2 regions of the Flavobacterium sp. W22_SRS_FK3 genome follow, and region 2 is predicted to be linked to the other one. Evidence: riboswitches for the same ligand, from Rfam matches in the RefSeq annotation. Region 2 holds a riboswitch; the other holds the start of a gene.

Region 1 (8,618 bases), on a different contig from region 2:
TACATGGATTTGGCAGAAACAATGTCTGACAATGTTGGAGATGCAGAATTAAGTTCGGTATCTCGTAAAAACCAGCAGAGTTACAACTGGGAAATGCAAACTGAAATAGATATTGATACTGAAGCTAACTATTGGAATGCCTGCTACAGAGCAATCGCCCATGCTAACCAGGCACTACAATCTATTGAGCAATTAGGAAATCCAGCAAGTTTAAATTCTCAAAAAGGAGAAGCACTGATGGCCAGAGCCTACGCACATTTTATGCTGGTAACATTTTGGTCTAATCGCTACAACCCAGCCACAGCAGATACAGATTTAGGAATACCTTATGTAAAAGTTCCTGAAACAGAATTGCTTAAAAATTACAAAAGAAATACTGTTAAAGAAGTTTTTGATTTTATTGAAAATGATTTAGAAGAAGGCTTAGGACTAGTAACTAATGACTACAGCGAACCTAAATTTCACTTTAATAAAGAAGCTTCTAAAGCATTTGCAAGTCGTTTTTATTTGATAAAAGGAGATTGGGATAAAGTACTTGAAGTTTCTGAAGGATTGGGTTCTAAACCTGTAGGAAAATTAAAAGATTACGTAACTTTATCTGGTTTAGCTCCGGATATTCAGTTTATTGAATATGGTAAATCGTCGTATAGTACAAATTTACTAATAGCTTCTCCAAACTCGCTAATTGGCAGATCTGCCAGTTCTAGTAATTTTTACTTAACATCGGATAAGCAAGCAGAACTTTTTAGTTCTGCAACTAATCCATTTAATAAAACTTATTTGTTTAAATTTTATTCTTACAACAGTAGCAGAACATTGTTTACGCCTAAGTTTGAGGAGTATTTTAAATATACAAATATTAGTGCAGGAATAGGTGAAGCCTACTGTGGAATTGTTCTTTTGTCAAATGATGAGTTTTATTTAAACAGAATTGAAGCTCTTATAATGAAAGATAGGATTGCAGAAGCAAATACGGAGCTAGAGTATTTTATTGGTACAAGAACAACCTCTTATAATGCAACAACCGATAAGCTTACAGAGGCAAAAATTGTAAGTATGTACCCTGTAATTGCTGATGAATTAACACCTTTTTACACTATGACAGCTTTGCAAACTTCTTATGTAAAGGCAGTTGCTCAGGCAAGAAGAAGAGATTTTGTTCATGAAGGATTAAGATGGCTAGATGTAAAACGTTTTAATATTGTTGTAAATCACACAACTTTTGGTTTACCGGTAAATACTTTGGTAAAAGACGATAAGCGTAGAGCATTACAAATCCCTCTTTCTGCATCCAATTACGGTGTAGAAAAAAACCCTAGGTAAATTTTAATTTTTAATTTTAATTATGATGAAAATATTAAAACAATATAAAGTATTAGCTTTGGTTGCAGGGGTTTTATCTTTTGCATCTTGTGCTCATGAAGATACCCTTGGAGAGAGTCAGTTAGATTATACCCAAGCCGAAAAAAGCGAGTTAGACAATTGGATTGATGCTAATTATTTGAATCCTTACAATATTAATGCACAATACAAGTGGAATCAGAATACGGTAGATAATAACCGTTTTTTATTTCCTCCAATGGTTGATAAAGTGCAACCCGCTTTAGATGTGGTAAAGAAAATTTGGATAGACAGTTATACAACAGTTGGAGGTTATGATTTTGTAAAGAAAGTTGCTCCAAGAGAAATTGTATTGGTTGGGGGCGTAAATTCTAATACAAACGGAACCAGAACTTTAGGGATTGCAGATTCCGGACAAAGAATTACATTATTTGAAGTAGATTATTTAAACAAAAAAAATCGGGCAAATGTTACTGAGTTTATTCATACCATACAACATGAGTACGTACATATACTAAATCAGAACAAACCTTTTGACGAAGAGGCCTGGCAAAAAATTACGCCAGGAGGTTATACAGGAACGTGGCATCTGGAGGTGCTTGCAACTTCAAGAAGTTTGGGTTTTATAACCAATTACGCCAGAAATAATGTTATTGAAGATTTTGCAGAAACAGCCTCTACTATTTTATCAAGTACAAAAGCAGAGTATGCGGCTATTTTAGCCAGTATGCCTGCAGACGGAAGAGCAAAATTAAAGCAAAAAGAAGCTATTGTAGTGCAATATTATAAAGATGCATTTAATATGGATTTCTATGCTTTAAGAGATGAAGCTGAGAAAAATACAAATGAGGTTGTAAATAATTAATTTTCGTCACTATATAATTTAATAGATAATATTATGAAACTAAAAAACATATTTAAGTACCTCATGCTGGCATTTTTGACACTGTATTTAGGTTCTTGCAGTAATAATACCGATGCAGATCAATTGTTCGATCAAACTCCTACTGAGCGATTAAATGCTCAAAAAAGTGAGCTTAATGATGCTTTGCTTGCATCAGAGAATGGGTGGAAAGCGGTCTATTTTACAGATGATACTCAATTAGGAGGATATACCCATTTGTTTAAATTTTTGCCTGGTAATAAAGTTGAAATGGCATCAGATTTTGATGATGATACAGAAAAGTATACCAGTGACTATAATGTAGTTTTAGGTAGTACTGTAAGTTTATTGTTTGATACTTATAACAGAATTCACCTTTTATCAGATTCGAACAGTTATCCAACAACGGCTCTAAGAGGGAAAGGTTATTTAGGGGATTTTCAGTTTCTGTATTATGGTCAGGAAAATGGAGATATCCTTTTTAAAAGTAACAGATTGGTTAGAGAAGTTCGTTTTGTGAAAGCGACAGCTCAGGATTGGGTAGATTTAGCAGAGAATTTAGAAACAGAAAAAAATGTAATTGGTTCATCATCTCGTCCTCTTTTTAGATTTTTAGAAACGAACGATGGTACTACAGTTAAAAAATATGATTTTTCTTTTTCATCAGCTACCAGATTTTCAAATTCAAGTGCTATAGATGATTCTGGCGAGGTTATCAGTATGGGAGTTGGATATACACCAACCGGAATTGTTGTTAGTCCGGCTGTAGAAGTTAAAGGTCAAAAACTAACTAATTTTATATATAATGATGCTGATGGAAGTTTTACAGCAACTGGAACAGGCGGAGTAACAGCAACTATAAAATATTCGAATGAACCTCTTGTTTTAACTGACGATTATAAACTTCTTTTAGAAGGAAATCCTCAAATGGTGTTTGGTTATATAGATGCAAATTTATACACAGCACCTTCAACATCAAGTTATGCTAAATCATTAATAGATAAAGTAAATGCTACTTTACCAGCTACTCAAAAACTTGCCAGAATTCAGTTTTACTTTAATACTGCTTTAAATGGAAGTTATATTGAGTATAGATTTAATGGAGGTAAAGCTTCTATATATCATTTTATAATTACTAGTGAAGATGCTACTAAGAAAACTTTAATTCTGTCGAATGACGGATGGACGGTAGCTGCTGCCTCAAGAGCATTTTTAAATGAGTTAGATGCTGAATTAACAAATCCTCAGGGGTTGTATGTTAAAAAGGAGGCATTCAGAATAACCTATACTAATACTGTTTACACATTTACAAGTGCAGCAAGTAACTTTAGAATAACTACGTATCAACTTTAGTTTTAGTTTTAGTTTGGTTTTAGTTTTAGTTGAAAAGCAGCTCAATTTGGGCTGCTTTTTTGTATCTAAAACATTTATTTTGAATTAAAAAGATGTTAATATAATCAATTCAATAAAATAATTACTATTTTTGCAGCCGTTATCACGAATCTCGCAAAGAGATAGCAACCTGCAAAACAAGCAAGGTGCTAAAACGATAAGCCAAATCCTTTGGAAAAAATGTTGTCTATCATTTTATTATCCAAATTTTTCTTATCGTCGTAAACGTTTCATTTATAAACTATTTTATGACAAAAAATTTAAGAGCAAAAGGAAATGCCTTTGCATTACTACCACTATTAATTTTCATCTTTATTTTTTTAGGATCAGGGATCTTTTTAAAAGATTTCTATGCATTACCATCTCCAGTTGCTGTTTTGGTAGGCATTATTGCTGCTTTTTTGTTATTTAAAGAATCAGCTGAAGAAAAAACAAAAACGTTTATTTCAGGTTGTGGAGAAAGCAAAATAATGACCATGTGTATCATCTATTTGCTTGCAGGTGCTTTTGCGGTAGTGAGTAAAGCTACTGGTGGAGTGGATGCTGTGGTAAATATGGGTATCAATACGATTGATGCGGCTTATTTTCCATTAGGAATTTTCCTGATTGCGGCTTTTTTATCGACTGCAACAGGAACATCTGTTGGAGCAATTGTTGCAATAGGCCCAATTGCAGTTCGACTGGCCGAATCCAGTGGAGCTTCGCTGCCTTTAATTTCCGGAGCTTTGCTTGGCGGATCAATGTTGGGTGATAACCTTTCTATGATTTCTGATACGACGATTGCAGCTACACAATCTTTGGGTTGTGAATTGAAAGACAAGTTTAAAATCAATCTTTTTATTGCTTTTCCTGCTGCTGTTGTAACCATAATTGTTCTGTTTTATTTAGGATTAAATTCGGAAATTATTGCTGTTGAAATTCCGAAAGCAAGTTTTGATTGGATTACCATCATTCCGTATTTATTGGTAATTATTCTAGCTTTAATAGGTGTAGATGTGTTTACAACTTTAATAATAGGGACTTTGCTGGCAGGAATTATTGGTTTTTTTGGGCATAGTTTTACACTTCTACAATTTACCCAAAAAATATATGAAGGTTTTACAAGCATGACAGATATTTTTCTGCTTTCGATGCTTTCGGGCGGATTGGCGGCGATGGTGGATAAAGCAGGCGGAATTGATTACGTTTTATATCATATTAAAAAAGGAATAAAAAGCAAAAAATCAGCTCAATTAGGTATTGGAACTTTAGTAGGTTTTGCCAATTTAGCGATTGCAAATAATACGGTTTCGATTGTAATTACGGGTGGAATTGCGAAAGAAATTAATGATGAGTATGATTTAGATGCCAGAAAAACGGCTACTATTCTGGATATATTTTCTTGTATTATCCAAGGTATTTTGCCCTATGGTGCCCAGGTTTTATTAATTCTAAGCTTTGCTAAAGGAAAATTAGATTTTTTTGATTTGATTGGAAATGCCTGGTATCATTTGTTTTTATTGACTTTTACAAGTATTGCTATCTATAGTTCTGTATGGGACAAATGGGTGAATAAAGTTTTGAAGTTTAGAAATCCCAATCTATAATATTGAACTGTGGTTTTTTTTAAAAAGGAATTGTTCTATATTTGACAAGTCGTTTTTAGCCCTGATAGAAGTGGAAATCCTTTTGTGTTTTTTCTTTAAAAACATAAAAGATTGCAACGGATAGCAGGAATAGCTACAAATAATTATTAAAATTAATTTTGAATATGAAATTACTAGAAGGAAAAGTTGCCATTATTACGGGGGCCAGTCGTGGAATTGGAAAAGGAATTGCTGAAGTTTTTGCTAAACATGGTGCAAATGTTGCTTTTACATACAGCTCATCTGTATCATCAGCCCAAGCTTTAGAAGCAGAATTGAACGGTTTGGGAGTGAAAGCAAAAGGATACCAGTCGAACGCAGCAGATTTTAATGAAGCGCAGACTTTTGTGGATGCAGTTTTGGCTGATTTTGGGACGGTTGACATCTTGATTAATAACGCTGGAATTACAAAAGATAACCTATTGATGCGTATGTCTGAAGCTGATTTTGATCAGGTTATTGATGTGAATTTGAAATCGGTTTTTAATATGACTAAGGCTATTCAGAAGACTTTTTTAAAGCAGCGTTCCGGTTCTATTGTTAATATAAGTTCGGTAGTTGGAGTTTCTGGAAATGCAGGACAAACCAACTATGCAGCTTCAAAAGCGGGAGCAATTGGTTTTACAAAATCGGTAGCACTAGAGTTAGGATCTCGTAATATTCGTTGTAATGCGATCGCTCCTGGATTTATTGAAACTGAGATGACGGCAAAATTACCGGAAGATGTAGTAAAAGGCTGGAGAGATGGGATTCCGTTAAAACGTGGCGGAACAACTGAAGATGTTGCAAACGCTTGTCTTTTCTTAGCTTCAGATATGAGTGCTTATGTTACCGGACAGGTTTTAAATGTTTGCGGAGGAATGCTGACCTAAGATGCTAAGGTTCTAAGTTGCTAAGATTCTTAGGTTTTCCTAAGATGTTTGAATTATAAATTTTCCAATACGAATTACAAATATGACTACAAACACAATTCTATTATTATTACTTTCTGTAGTAATAGCGGGTGGATTGTCGTATTTTCAATATTTTTATAAAGCCAAAAGCGATTCGAAAATGAATCTTTTTTTGGCTTTTTTGCGTTTTTTAGCCATTTTTGGATTGTTGGTTTTACTGATTAATCCGGTGATTACTAAAAATTCGCTTGAAGTTACCAAAACCCCTTTGGCAATTGCGGTAGATAATTCAAGTTCTATTGCGGCATTAAAATCGGATAAAAAAGTAGCTGAATTATATAAGGCTTTGGTTTCGAATCCGGCTCTTCAGGATAAGTTTGAAATTCAGTCCTATCAGTTTGATGCAGATTTTAAACCTTGGGAGAAATTTGATTTTAAAGGAAAGCAAACCAATCTTGATGAGGTTGCGAAGAATTTAAAAAGCATCAATAAAAACCTGATTTTTCCAACGGTTATTATTACAGACGGAAATCAGACTACAGGAAACAATTATGTATATCGTTTTGATCCTGAGAATAAAGTTTATCCTTTGGTTGTAGGAGATACAACCACGTTTTTTGATTTAAAAATAAATCAGTTAAACGTAAACAAATACGCTTTTCATAAAAATAAATTTCCGGTTGAGGCTTTTCTGCAATACGCTGGTGATAAATCCGTAAATGCAGATTTTACTATTTCGCAAGGAAATTCGGTTGTGGCCAGAGAGAAAGTTTCTTTTTCTCCGTCTAAAAAAACGGCTGCACTAAATTTACTTTTGCCTGCCGATAAAGTAGGATTGCAAATTTTCAGAGCAACTATTTCTTCTAGCGCAAAAGAGAAAAACAGTTATAATAATGTCAAGAATTTTGCTGTTGAAGTGATTGACCAAAAATCAACTATTGCGATAGTTTCATCGATAAATCATCCTGATATTGGAGCTTTGAAACGTTCTATTGAAACCAATGCACAGCGTAAAGTGATATTGACAAAACCAAATGAACTGGATAAATTAAATGATGTTTCGGTTTTAGTTTTGTATCAGCCTAATAGTGCTTTTAAACCTATTTTTGATAATAAGAGATTAGCTGGAACAAACAGTTTTATTATTACCGGAAATAACACCGATTTTAATTATCTGAACCAAAAACAGAATAATCTGGTTTTTAAAATGAGCGGTCAGAGAGAAGACTATTTAAACGAGTTTCAATCACAATTTAATTTGTTTGCCATTGAAAATATTGGTTTTGAAAACTTTCCGCCATTGCAAAATCTATTCGGAACCATTACGACAAACGGAAACGTATCCGTTTTACTTTCATCAAAAATCAGAAATGTTTCTACCAATACTCCCTTATTGGCATTCGCCGAAAATCAGGGCAAAAGAACGGCTTTTCTTTTAGGAGAAAACAGCTGGAAATGGCGTTTGCAAAGTCATATTGACAATCAGTCATTTGAAAAATATGATGTTTTTGTGGATAAGATCATTCAGTATCTGGCAACATCAGCTTCAAAAAAATCTTTGGTTGTAGAACACGAGAGTTTTTATAATTCGGGGGAAGCCATTGTAATCAATGCCCAATATTTCAATAAGAATTACGAGTTTGACGAAAAAGCAAGATTAACCATTACGGTTACAAAGGGAGAAACCAAACAAACCAAAAACTACGATTTATTAAAAGGAAATAATTCTTTCTCCGCAAATCTGGATGGTTTAATTGCCGGAAAATACAATTTTACGGTAAAGGAATTAAATACAAATACCATCTATTCGAGTCATTTTGAAATTTTAGATTTTGATATTGAAAAGCAATTTGTAAATCCTGATGTTCAAAAATTGAAACAATTGGCCCTGCAAACCAACGGAAAAGCCTTTTTTGAAGATCAGGCCGATGATTTGATTCACGCACTTTTAGAAAACAAAGAATACAAATCGATAGAGAAGAATATCTCAACCAAAACACCTTTAATTGATTGGGTTTGGTTGTTGATTTTAATTACTGCTTTATTGACTACGGAATGGTTTGTTAGGAAGTATAACGGGATGTTATAGAAAATAATTATTGTTTTTTAGTTTTTAATAAATAATATTTATATATTTGTTTTAATAAATATTTAAGCAAATGACTAAAAATGAAAAATTAAAAAGCGATATAATTGCATCTATTGATGTAATAAAAAACTTAAAATCTTCTGATAATATAAAAGTTAGAGAATCGTATATTAACTTGACAAACCGTTTTAGGAGTCTTGAAGAGAAAGATTTTCAAACTAAATGGAGTTATGAAATTTATTTAAAATCGTTACAATGTCCTAAAGAGGAGTATGAACATCAAATAAAAGCTTTGACTAATCAAGACGAGTATGCTACTTCATATAATTTTTTTCAAATAACAATGACAATGTTAAGCTATTTAGATTGGATCAATTAATAGCTTAAATCGTGAC
Region 2 (8,618 bases):
TACGAATTTTCCTGTTGGGTTAATATGGTAGTTGATTGTATCATTAAATAAATGAGCATGAGTAGGGTTTTTAGCGATAATTCTCGGAATCAAAATTTCGATAATATCTTTTTTGATTTTAGCCAACATCGTAGCTTCTTCATCAAAATCATCGTGTTGAGTCGAGATTACAATTGCATCAATACGGGTTGGTTTGTTATCGTCACTATATTCTAAAGTTACCTGAGATTTAGCATCCGGACGTAAATAAGTGATTTCATTATTCTCACGTCTTAAAATAGCTAATTCCTGCAATAATTTATGAGATAAATCAAGTGCCAATGGCATGTAGTTCTCCGTTTCGTTAGTTGCATAACCAAACATCATTCCCTGATCACCTGCACCTTGCTCTTCTGGCTTAGCTCTGTCTACACCCTGATTAATATCTGCTGATTGTTCGTGAATTGCTGACAAAATTCCACAAGAATTTGCCTCAAACATGTACTCACTTTTTGTATATCCAATTTTACGAATTACTTCGCGGGCGATTTGCTGTACATCAAGATACGTATTCGATTTTACTTCCCCGGCCAAAATTACCTGGCCAGTCGTAACTAAAGTTTCACATGCTACTTTTGAGTCGGCATCAAATGCTAAGAAGTTATCAATTAATGCATCCGAAATTTGATCTGCAACTTTGTCCGGATGCCCTTCACTAACAGATTCTGACGTAAATAAATAAGCCATAATAATGTATTAAATTAAAATTAAGCGAGGAAAATAATTGCTGAAAAAGACTAAAGGAGAGTTTCTGCTTTAGCATTTTTTACTACTGAAATCGATCTTTCAGTATCCATAACGAACCATTTCATTATGAAGAGGTTGCAATCAGTTCAAATTTTTCCTCTGTATTAGGGTGCAAAAGTACAAAACCATTTTGATTTGCAAATTAAAGTTCTGTATTTTTTATTTTTATAAAGATAAATTTAACATAGCATACTATTTTGATAGGGTAATTGAAATTAATTTGCTTTTTGTTTGGAGTTTTCAAAAAAAGTTCTCAAATTTGCCAAACAAACAATTAGAAAAATGAATTTAGTTAATAAAAATATGTGCTGTATGATGTCGAAAGTTTCCGCAGAGTTTACTATTGTTTAGTATCTAAATCTAAAATAACAATAAGACCTCTGCCAATCGCGGAGGTTTTTTTTGATTCAAATCGAAATAAAATTTAAACCAACTGAGAAATATAAGTCTTGCTTAAAGTAAAAAATAAAAACTAAAATGAACTTATATCCCTTATATGGTGAAAACTAAAAAAATAAAATGAATAATTCAGTGGTAAATAAAATGATGATGTGTTGTGTGATGCCGATGTGCATCCCAATTTGCTATTGCCGAAAGTGAAAGATAAAATCTTTGTTATAGTTCCTTACTATAAGCCCTTTTGGTAGCCATCCGAAAGGGCTTTTTTTATTTCAATTACTTTAAAATTAAAAATCATGAAAACACTATATAGAATCTTGAAAGTAATTAACCCAAAAAACATTTTTGGATTAGTTCAAAATCAAAAAACAAACTTCAGTTTGCAAAAAGGAAAATTATACTCTAACCAAACAGACTCATTGCTCGCACATATGTATTCTGCGGAAAACGATAACCTTTTTATTTAAAGAAATAATTTAAAAATCAATTTCAATAAAATATTAATAATACTTAAAACTAAGAAATCATGAGCAAACAAAAATTCGCAACAAATGCACTTCACGCTGGACACGATGTAACTAAAAATGGAAACACAAGAGCAGTACCTATTTATCAAACATCATCATACGTATTTAATAATGCTGATCATGCTGCCAATTTATTTGGTTTGGCTGAATCCGGATTTATTTACACCAGATTAAATAACCCTACAAACGATGTTTTGGAACAACGACTGGCATCGCTAGAAGGCGGAATCGCAGCAGTAGTGACAGCATCTGGAGCATCGGCAATTGCAACGACTTTTTTAACGCTGCTAAAATCGGGCGATCATATCGTAGCTTCAAATAGTTTATACGGAGGCACCTACAATCTGTTAAAAGTAACTTTGCCTCGTTTAGGAATTACAACGACTTTTGTTGATCCTTTAATAGCTGAAAACTTTACGAAAGCAGCAAAAGAAAATACAAGAGCTTTTTTTGTTGAATCTCTGGGAAATCCAAAATTAGATGTATTGGATTTGAAAGCCATTTCGGCGGAAGCCAAAAACTTTAAAGTACCCTTTATTGTAGATAACACTGTGGCAACACCTTATTTATTAAAACCCATTGAATACGGGGCAAACATTGTAATCCATTCTTTGACTAAATATCTTTCAGGTAACGGAACTTCATTAGGAGGTGTTATTATTGATGCTGGAACTTTTGACTGGTCGAACGGAAAATTCCCTGAATTTACAGAACCTTCATCAGGATACCACGGATTAGTATATCATGAAGCGCTTGGAAATGCAGCTTTTATTGCAAAAGCAAGAATTGAAGGATTACGGGATTTTGGAGCAGCTTTGAGTCCATTCAATGCTTTTCAGATTATTCAGGGTTTGGAAACTTTGCCAATCCGAATTAAAAAACACAGCGAAAATGCTTTGGCTTTAGCTGAATGGTTAGAAAAACAAGATCAGGTGATATGGGTTAATTACCCTGGCTTGAAATCGAGCAAGTATTATGATTTAGCTCAGGAATATTTGCCCGAAGGTCAAAGTGGCGTTATTACTTTTGGTTTGCATGGAGGTTTTGAAGCGGCCAAAAAAGTGGTTGACGAAACAAAATTGTTCTCACTTTTAGCAAACATAGGTGACACTAAATCGCTTATTATTCATCCTGCGAGTACAACCCATCAACAGTTAACTGATGAAGAGCAATTGGAAACTGGCGTTTCAAAGGATTTGATTCGACTTTCAGTAGGAATTGAAGATGTCGAAGATTTAATTAATGACTTGAAAACAGTTTTTGCAAGTGTTGCAAAATCGCCTAATACAGTATTTAATAAAAATTAAAGTTTTTTGTTTTAAAATTGCCTTTAGTAAACTCAGTTTTAACAGAGGTGATTTTTTTATAGATAAATACTTGTTTTTTTAAATGAGTAAACAGTTTAACTTTTCTATAAGTTCTTTGAAATTTTAATTTTGAGAGTTTAAATATGTAAGATTTTTACTTGTTTTTTGTAAAATGTGATTTTGTAAGATGTTTTTTAATGATAATCTGTAAGTTATTTTGTTTTTTGAAGTTTTTTCGTGCATATTTATTTGGTGCATTAAAAAAATATTTGCATATTTGTTAAACCCAAAAACTACTAAAAATATGTTTAATCAATCTAAAATGTTTTGCGTCCTTTCGAGAGAAACCGTTGGGTTGTCTATTGCTTAAAATTGTAAATACAATATTAATATAGCAAAGCCTCCCAAAGTAATTGGGAGGCTTTTTAAATTTATACAAAATGCTAGAGTTTTTTAAAATAAAATATAAATCACAGATGAATGATTCCCTACAGATGAACAAAATGTTCAATGTCGCGTCTATTTGCATATTCGTCTGTTGATTCCAAAAGTATAGTAAGTTAAAACGACTTAAACCCTTTTGGTATCTAAATCCAAAAGGGTTTTTTTATTTCGTCAGCTTGCCGTAACAAAATGATAAAACAATAATAAAGATAATAATACATAAACAAACTAAAACTTAATATTATGCGAACTTTAAACTACTTAACAAAGACATTTTCAACATTGAAAAACATAAGGGCAAAAAGAAATAATCCGCCGCCAATAAATGAATTGATTCATCCAAGATTTGGTCTCATGGAAACGGATAAAAAAACAACTACTAAAGAAGCCAACTCTTTATTGTTTTTGATGTATTCAAAAGAAAATGATACTCTTTTCATCTAAATTGAAAAAACATCATAAAATAGGGTGAAGCCTTCTGGAATTTACTGGATTTTACATTCGGTAATTTTCTGCGTATAATAGTTTTTGTTATTTGATATAAAAATAATCTCTTTAGATTAAATTTGTTTGTTTAAGAAAATAGTATTTAATTTGCACCATTAAGTTCAGAAACGTATTGAAATGTTATAAAGAAAGGACGAGGGATTAGACCCGATGAATCCTTAGCAACCCTTCGGTAAAGCGAAGAAGGTGCTGCATTCTACCACGCCCAACGTGGAAAGATAACAAAAAGAGTTTTTCTAGTTTCGTTCTAGACTTTCTTTCTAATATTTCCATATACAAATCAAAAATAAAAGATTTGAAATTGGAAAGTATACCAGACCCTATCATATTACAAAATTTCACTACCGAAAGTGGTGCTTCATATAATTCATTATCCTTAAGTTTTGCACTTTTTGGTTTACCGCTGCACAGTGCACCAATTGTTTTGGTCAATCATGCTTTAACAGGAAATGCACAGGTTACCGGTGAAAATGGCTGGTGGAATGATTTGATTGGTGATGGAAAAACAATTGACACTACCAAATATTCAGTATTGGCATTTAATGTTCCGGGCAATGGGAACGATTCTTTTACTATCGAAAATTATAAGGATTTTACGGCCAGAGATATTGCCCGTATCTTTTTGAAAGGAATCCAAGCATTAAAAACCGGACAGCTTTATGCTATCATTGGAGGTTCTGTAGGCGGTGGAATTGCCTGGGAAATGCTGGCTCTTGAACCTAATATTACCAAGCATCTGATTCCGATAGCGACAGATTGGAAATCGACAGACTGGATGATTGCCAATTGTTATTTGCAGGAGCAAATTCTGAATAATTCATCAAAGCCAATCGAGGATGCCCGAATTCACGCCATGTTGTGTTATCGTTCTCCGGAATCATTCAAAGAAAAATTTCAGAGAACCATTAATCAGGATCTTTTAATTTTTAATATAGAAAGCTGGCTGGCACATCACGGAGATAAATTACAAAAAAGATATCAATTGGCTTCTTATAAATTGATGAACCAATTGCTTAAAACAATAGATATTACCCGAAACGGAGAAGATTTCCAAACTTTAATGTCAAAATCAAATGCAGATATCCATATTATCGGAATCGATTCTGATTTGTTTTTTACACCAAAAGAAAACCGGGAAACGTTTCAGGAGTTAAAAAAGTTCAAAGAAAATGTTTTTTACAGCGAAATAAATTCAGTACATGGACATGATGCTTTTTTAATCGAGTACAAACAATTAGATAATTTACTGGCTGCTATTTTTTAAGCAGAATAATAAAAAGATAAAATGAAAATATTAAAATTTGGAGGTAAGTCATTATCAAACGGAGAAGGACTTAATAAAGTCGTTTCTATAATTGCCGAGAAAGTAAACCAGGGCGAAAAAATTGCCGTAGTAGTTTCTGCAAGAGGAAATGCTACGGATGAATTAGAATATATTTTAAAAATTGCCGCTAAAAACGGTGATTACAAAAGATTATTAGAAAATTTTAAGACCTACCAAATTTCAGATTATCCTAAGGTCGATTTATCTGAAGAGTTTACTATTTTGGATAAACTTTATGAAGGGGTAAGTTTAATTGGCGATTACAGCAATAAAATTAAAGATCAGATTTTGTCTAAAGGCGAATTGCTTTCTGCAAAACTATTAACTGCAATTTTAATCGAAAAAGGAATTCCTGCTAATTTTGCCGATTCAAGAGAGCTGCTAAAAACAGACTCTAAATTTGGTGATGCACAGCCTTTGGAACAGCTTTCCAAGAAAAATGTTGTCAATTATTTTAAAGAGTACAATGGATCGACTGTTAATGTTGTAACTGGTTTTATTGGTTCGAATAACAATAACGATACGACAACTTTAGGAAGAAATGGCAGTAATTATACCGCTTCTTTGATTGCTAATTATTTAAATGCAGAGGAGTTACAAAATTTTACACACGTTGACGGTATTTATACAGCAAATCCTGATTTGGTTGCAGATGCTAAAAAAATAGAATTTTTATCTTTCAATGAAGCAAATGAATTAGCGAATTTTGGTGCTACAATTTTGCATGCCAAAACGATTATTCCTTTGTTGGAAAAAAACATCCCGCTTCGAATTTTAAATACATTCAACCATGAAAACCGGGGAACTTTAATCACTTCTGATACTGCAAAAGAAGGAATCAAAACGCTTTCGGTTCTTGAAAATGTTTCGCTTTTAAATCTTGAAGGCCGCGGATTGCTTGGGAAATCCGGAGTTGATGCCCGAATTTTCAAGGTAATGGGAGATCACAATATAAGTGTAAGTATTATTTCGCAAGGTTCCTCAGAAAGAGGAATTGGTCTTGTGGTTGCCACTGATAAAGCTACAACGGCAATGGTTGAATTGGAGAAAGAATTCGAAAATGATTTTTATTCAAAGGATGTAAATCAGATTACAGTAACAGATAATGTTTCGGTTATTTCAATCATTGGACAAGATTTAAGTACTTTTCATAAACCTTATACTGCTTTAATCAAAAATAAAATTGTTCCGATATTGTTTAACAATACCGTTACGGGTAAAAACGTGAGTTTGGTGGTTAAAAAATCGGAATTAAACAAAGCTTTAAACGTAATTCACGGAGAAATTTTTGGTGTCTCTAAAAAAATCAATATTGCTATTTTTGGACATGGGTTAGTGGGCGGAACTTTAATCAATCAAATTTTAGAATCTGCGGATGCTATCGAAAAACGAAAAGATATTAAGCTGAATGTCTTTGCCATTGCGAATTCTAAAAAACTGATTTTAAATAAAAATGGTGTGACTTCAGACTGGAAAAATGAAATTCAGAGTAAAGGACTTGATTACACTATTCAGGATATTATTGAGTATGCAGATAAATATCATTTAGAGAATTTAATTGCGATTGATAATACGGCAAGTGCAACATTCGTGGAGAATTATATTAAACTTGCAGAAAGCAGTTTCGATTTGATTTCGTCTAATAAAGTAGCTAATACATTGAGTTATGGTTTTTATAAGGAACTGAGAAAAGTTCTGGCTGAAAATCAAAAGAATTATTTGTATGAAACCAATGTTGGTGCCGGATTACCATTAATTGACACGATTAAATTATTACATCTTTCTGGCGAAAATATCACCAAGATAAAAGGAGTATTTTCAGGAACACTGAGTTATTTATTCAATAATTTCTCTGCAAAAGACGCTCCTTTTAGTGAAATTCTGCAGGAAGCAATTGATAACGGTTACACAGAACCGGATCCGCGCGAGGATTTATGCGGAAATGATGTGGGAAGAAAATTATTGATTTTGGCGAGAGAATTAGATTTACAAAACGAATTTGAAGAAATCTTAATTCAGAATTTAATCCCGGAACATTTACGTGAAGGAAATGTTTCTGACTTCTTAACCAAATTAAAAGAATTCGATCCGATTTACAATAAAATAAAAGCCGAACAAAAGCCAAATCACGTATTAAGATACATTGGTGAATTATCCGGTGATTTGCAAAACGATAAAGGAAATCTTGAAGTGAAATTAGTTTCAGTACCTTCTGACACTGCACTTGGAGGATTAAAAGGCTCTGATTCTTTTTTCGAAATTTATACAGAATCGTACGGAGACAGACCAATTGTAATTCAGGGTGCCGGAGCAGGATCAGCCGTAACAGCAAGAGGTGTTTTTGGAGATATTTTGAGATTATCGGATAAAGGATAAATGTGACCAGTGACAAGTTTTTTAGTATTCAGTTTTTAAATAAAAATCTACGTCATCAGGCGTTCAAAAAATAAAAAAATGAAAATAACATTAGACAGAGTAAACGAAAACTTCCATTTTCAATTAAAAAACGAACGTGGACATGTAGTAAATGTTGATGCACGACCAGAATTTGGAGGAAATGATATGGGGCCAAGTCCTATGGAATTAGTTTTAATGGGTGTGGCAGGATGTAGTGGAATTGACATGATTTCGATTCTAAAAAAACAACGTCAGGAAATTACGTCTTTTAAAGCTGAGGTTGAAGGCGAGCGTGTACAGGTAGGAGAAGCCAAACCCTTTAAAGATATCTATGTAGTTTTTTCTTTGGAAGGAAATATAAAAGAAGACAAAGCGGCAAAAGCAGCACAATTATCATTCGAAAAATATTGCTCGGTTTCTAAAACTGTTGAACCAACGGCAAAGATACATTATAAAGTAGTTTTGAACGGATTGGAATTAGCCAAAATCTAAACCAACAACCACAAACTAACAACTATAAACTAATTAAAATGAACGAACAAGAATTTGGTTTTGAAACACAAGCTATTAGAACACATTTAGAAAAATCACAATTTCAGGAACATTCAACTCCTTTGTATTTATCATCCAGTTTTGTATTTGAGGATGCAGAGGATATGAGAGCCTCTTTTACTGAAGAGAAGGTACGTAATATTTATTCCCGTTTCAGTAATCCTAACACTACAGAATTTGTAGATAAAGTTTGTGCAATGGAAGGAGCTGAGGCAGGTTATGCTTTTGCAACTGGAATGGCTGCAATTTACTCGACTTTTGCCGCTTTGTTGGATTCAGGAGATCATATTGTTTCTGCGGGAAGTGTTTTTGGGTCGACTCATGCATTGTTTATGACTTATTTTCCAAAATGGAATATTGAAACTACTTATTTTG

The links. A riboswitch is a leader RNA that binds a small molecule or an ion and turns the genes downstream of it on or off. The one in region 2 is predicted to bind S-adenosylmethionine.
Region 1: linked by a shared signal. The riboswitch ahead of ACEN2I_RS15285 (Na+/H+ antiporter NhaC family protein) and the one ahead of ACEN2I_RS12405 (alpha/beta fold hydrolase) in region 2 are both predicted to bind S-adenosylmethionine.

The regions. Positions count from the first base shown of each region.
Region 1 covers NZ_JBGQOF010000016.1:6,390-15,007, forward strand. Annotated here, with positions in the region: gene ACEN2I_RS15270 (RagB/SusD family nutrient uptake outer membrane protein) at 1-1,323, shown strand, start outside; gene ACEN2I_RS15275 (zinc-binding metallopeptidase) at 1,349-2,206, shown strand; gene ACEN2I_RS15280 (DUF4302 domain-containing protein) at 2,240-3,577, shown strand; SAM-I-IV-variant riboswitch at 3,712-3,807, shown strand; gene ACEN2I_RS15285 (Na+/H+ antiporter NhaC family protein) at 3,865-5,202, shown strand; gene fabG (3-oxoacyl-[acyl-carrier-protein] reductase) at 5,367-6,113, shown strand; gene ACEN2I_RS15295 (hypothetical protein) at 6,196-8,223, shown strand; gene ACEN2I_RS15300 (hypothetical protein) at 8,294-8,602, shown strand.
Region 2 covers NZ_JBGQOF010000011.1:52,339-60,956, reverse strand. Annotated here, with positions in the region: gene metK (methionine adenosyltransferase) at 1-726, opposite strand, end outside; gene ACEN2I_RS12415 (O-acetylhomoserine aminocarboxypropyltransferase/cysteine synthase family protein) at 1,712-3,019, shown strand; gene ACEN2I_RS12410 (hypothetical protein) at 3,707-3,907, shown strand; SAM riboswitch class I at 4,088-4,195, shown strand; gene ACEN2I_RS12405 (alpha/beta fold hydrolase) at 4,272-5,234, shown strand; gene thrA (bifunctional aspartate kinase/homoserine dehydrogenase I) at 5,256-7,670, shown strand; gene ACEN2I_RS12395 (OsmC family protein) at 7,749-8,183, shown strand; gene ACEN2I_RS12390 (trans-sulfuration enzyme family protein) at 8,222-8,618, shown strand, end outside.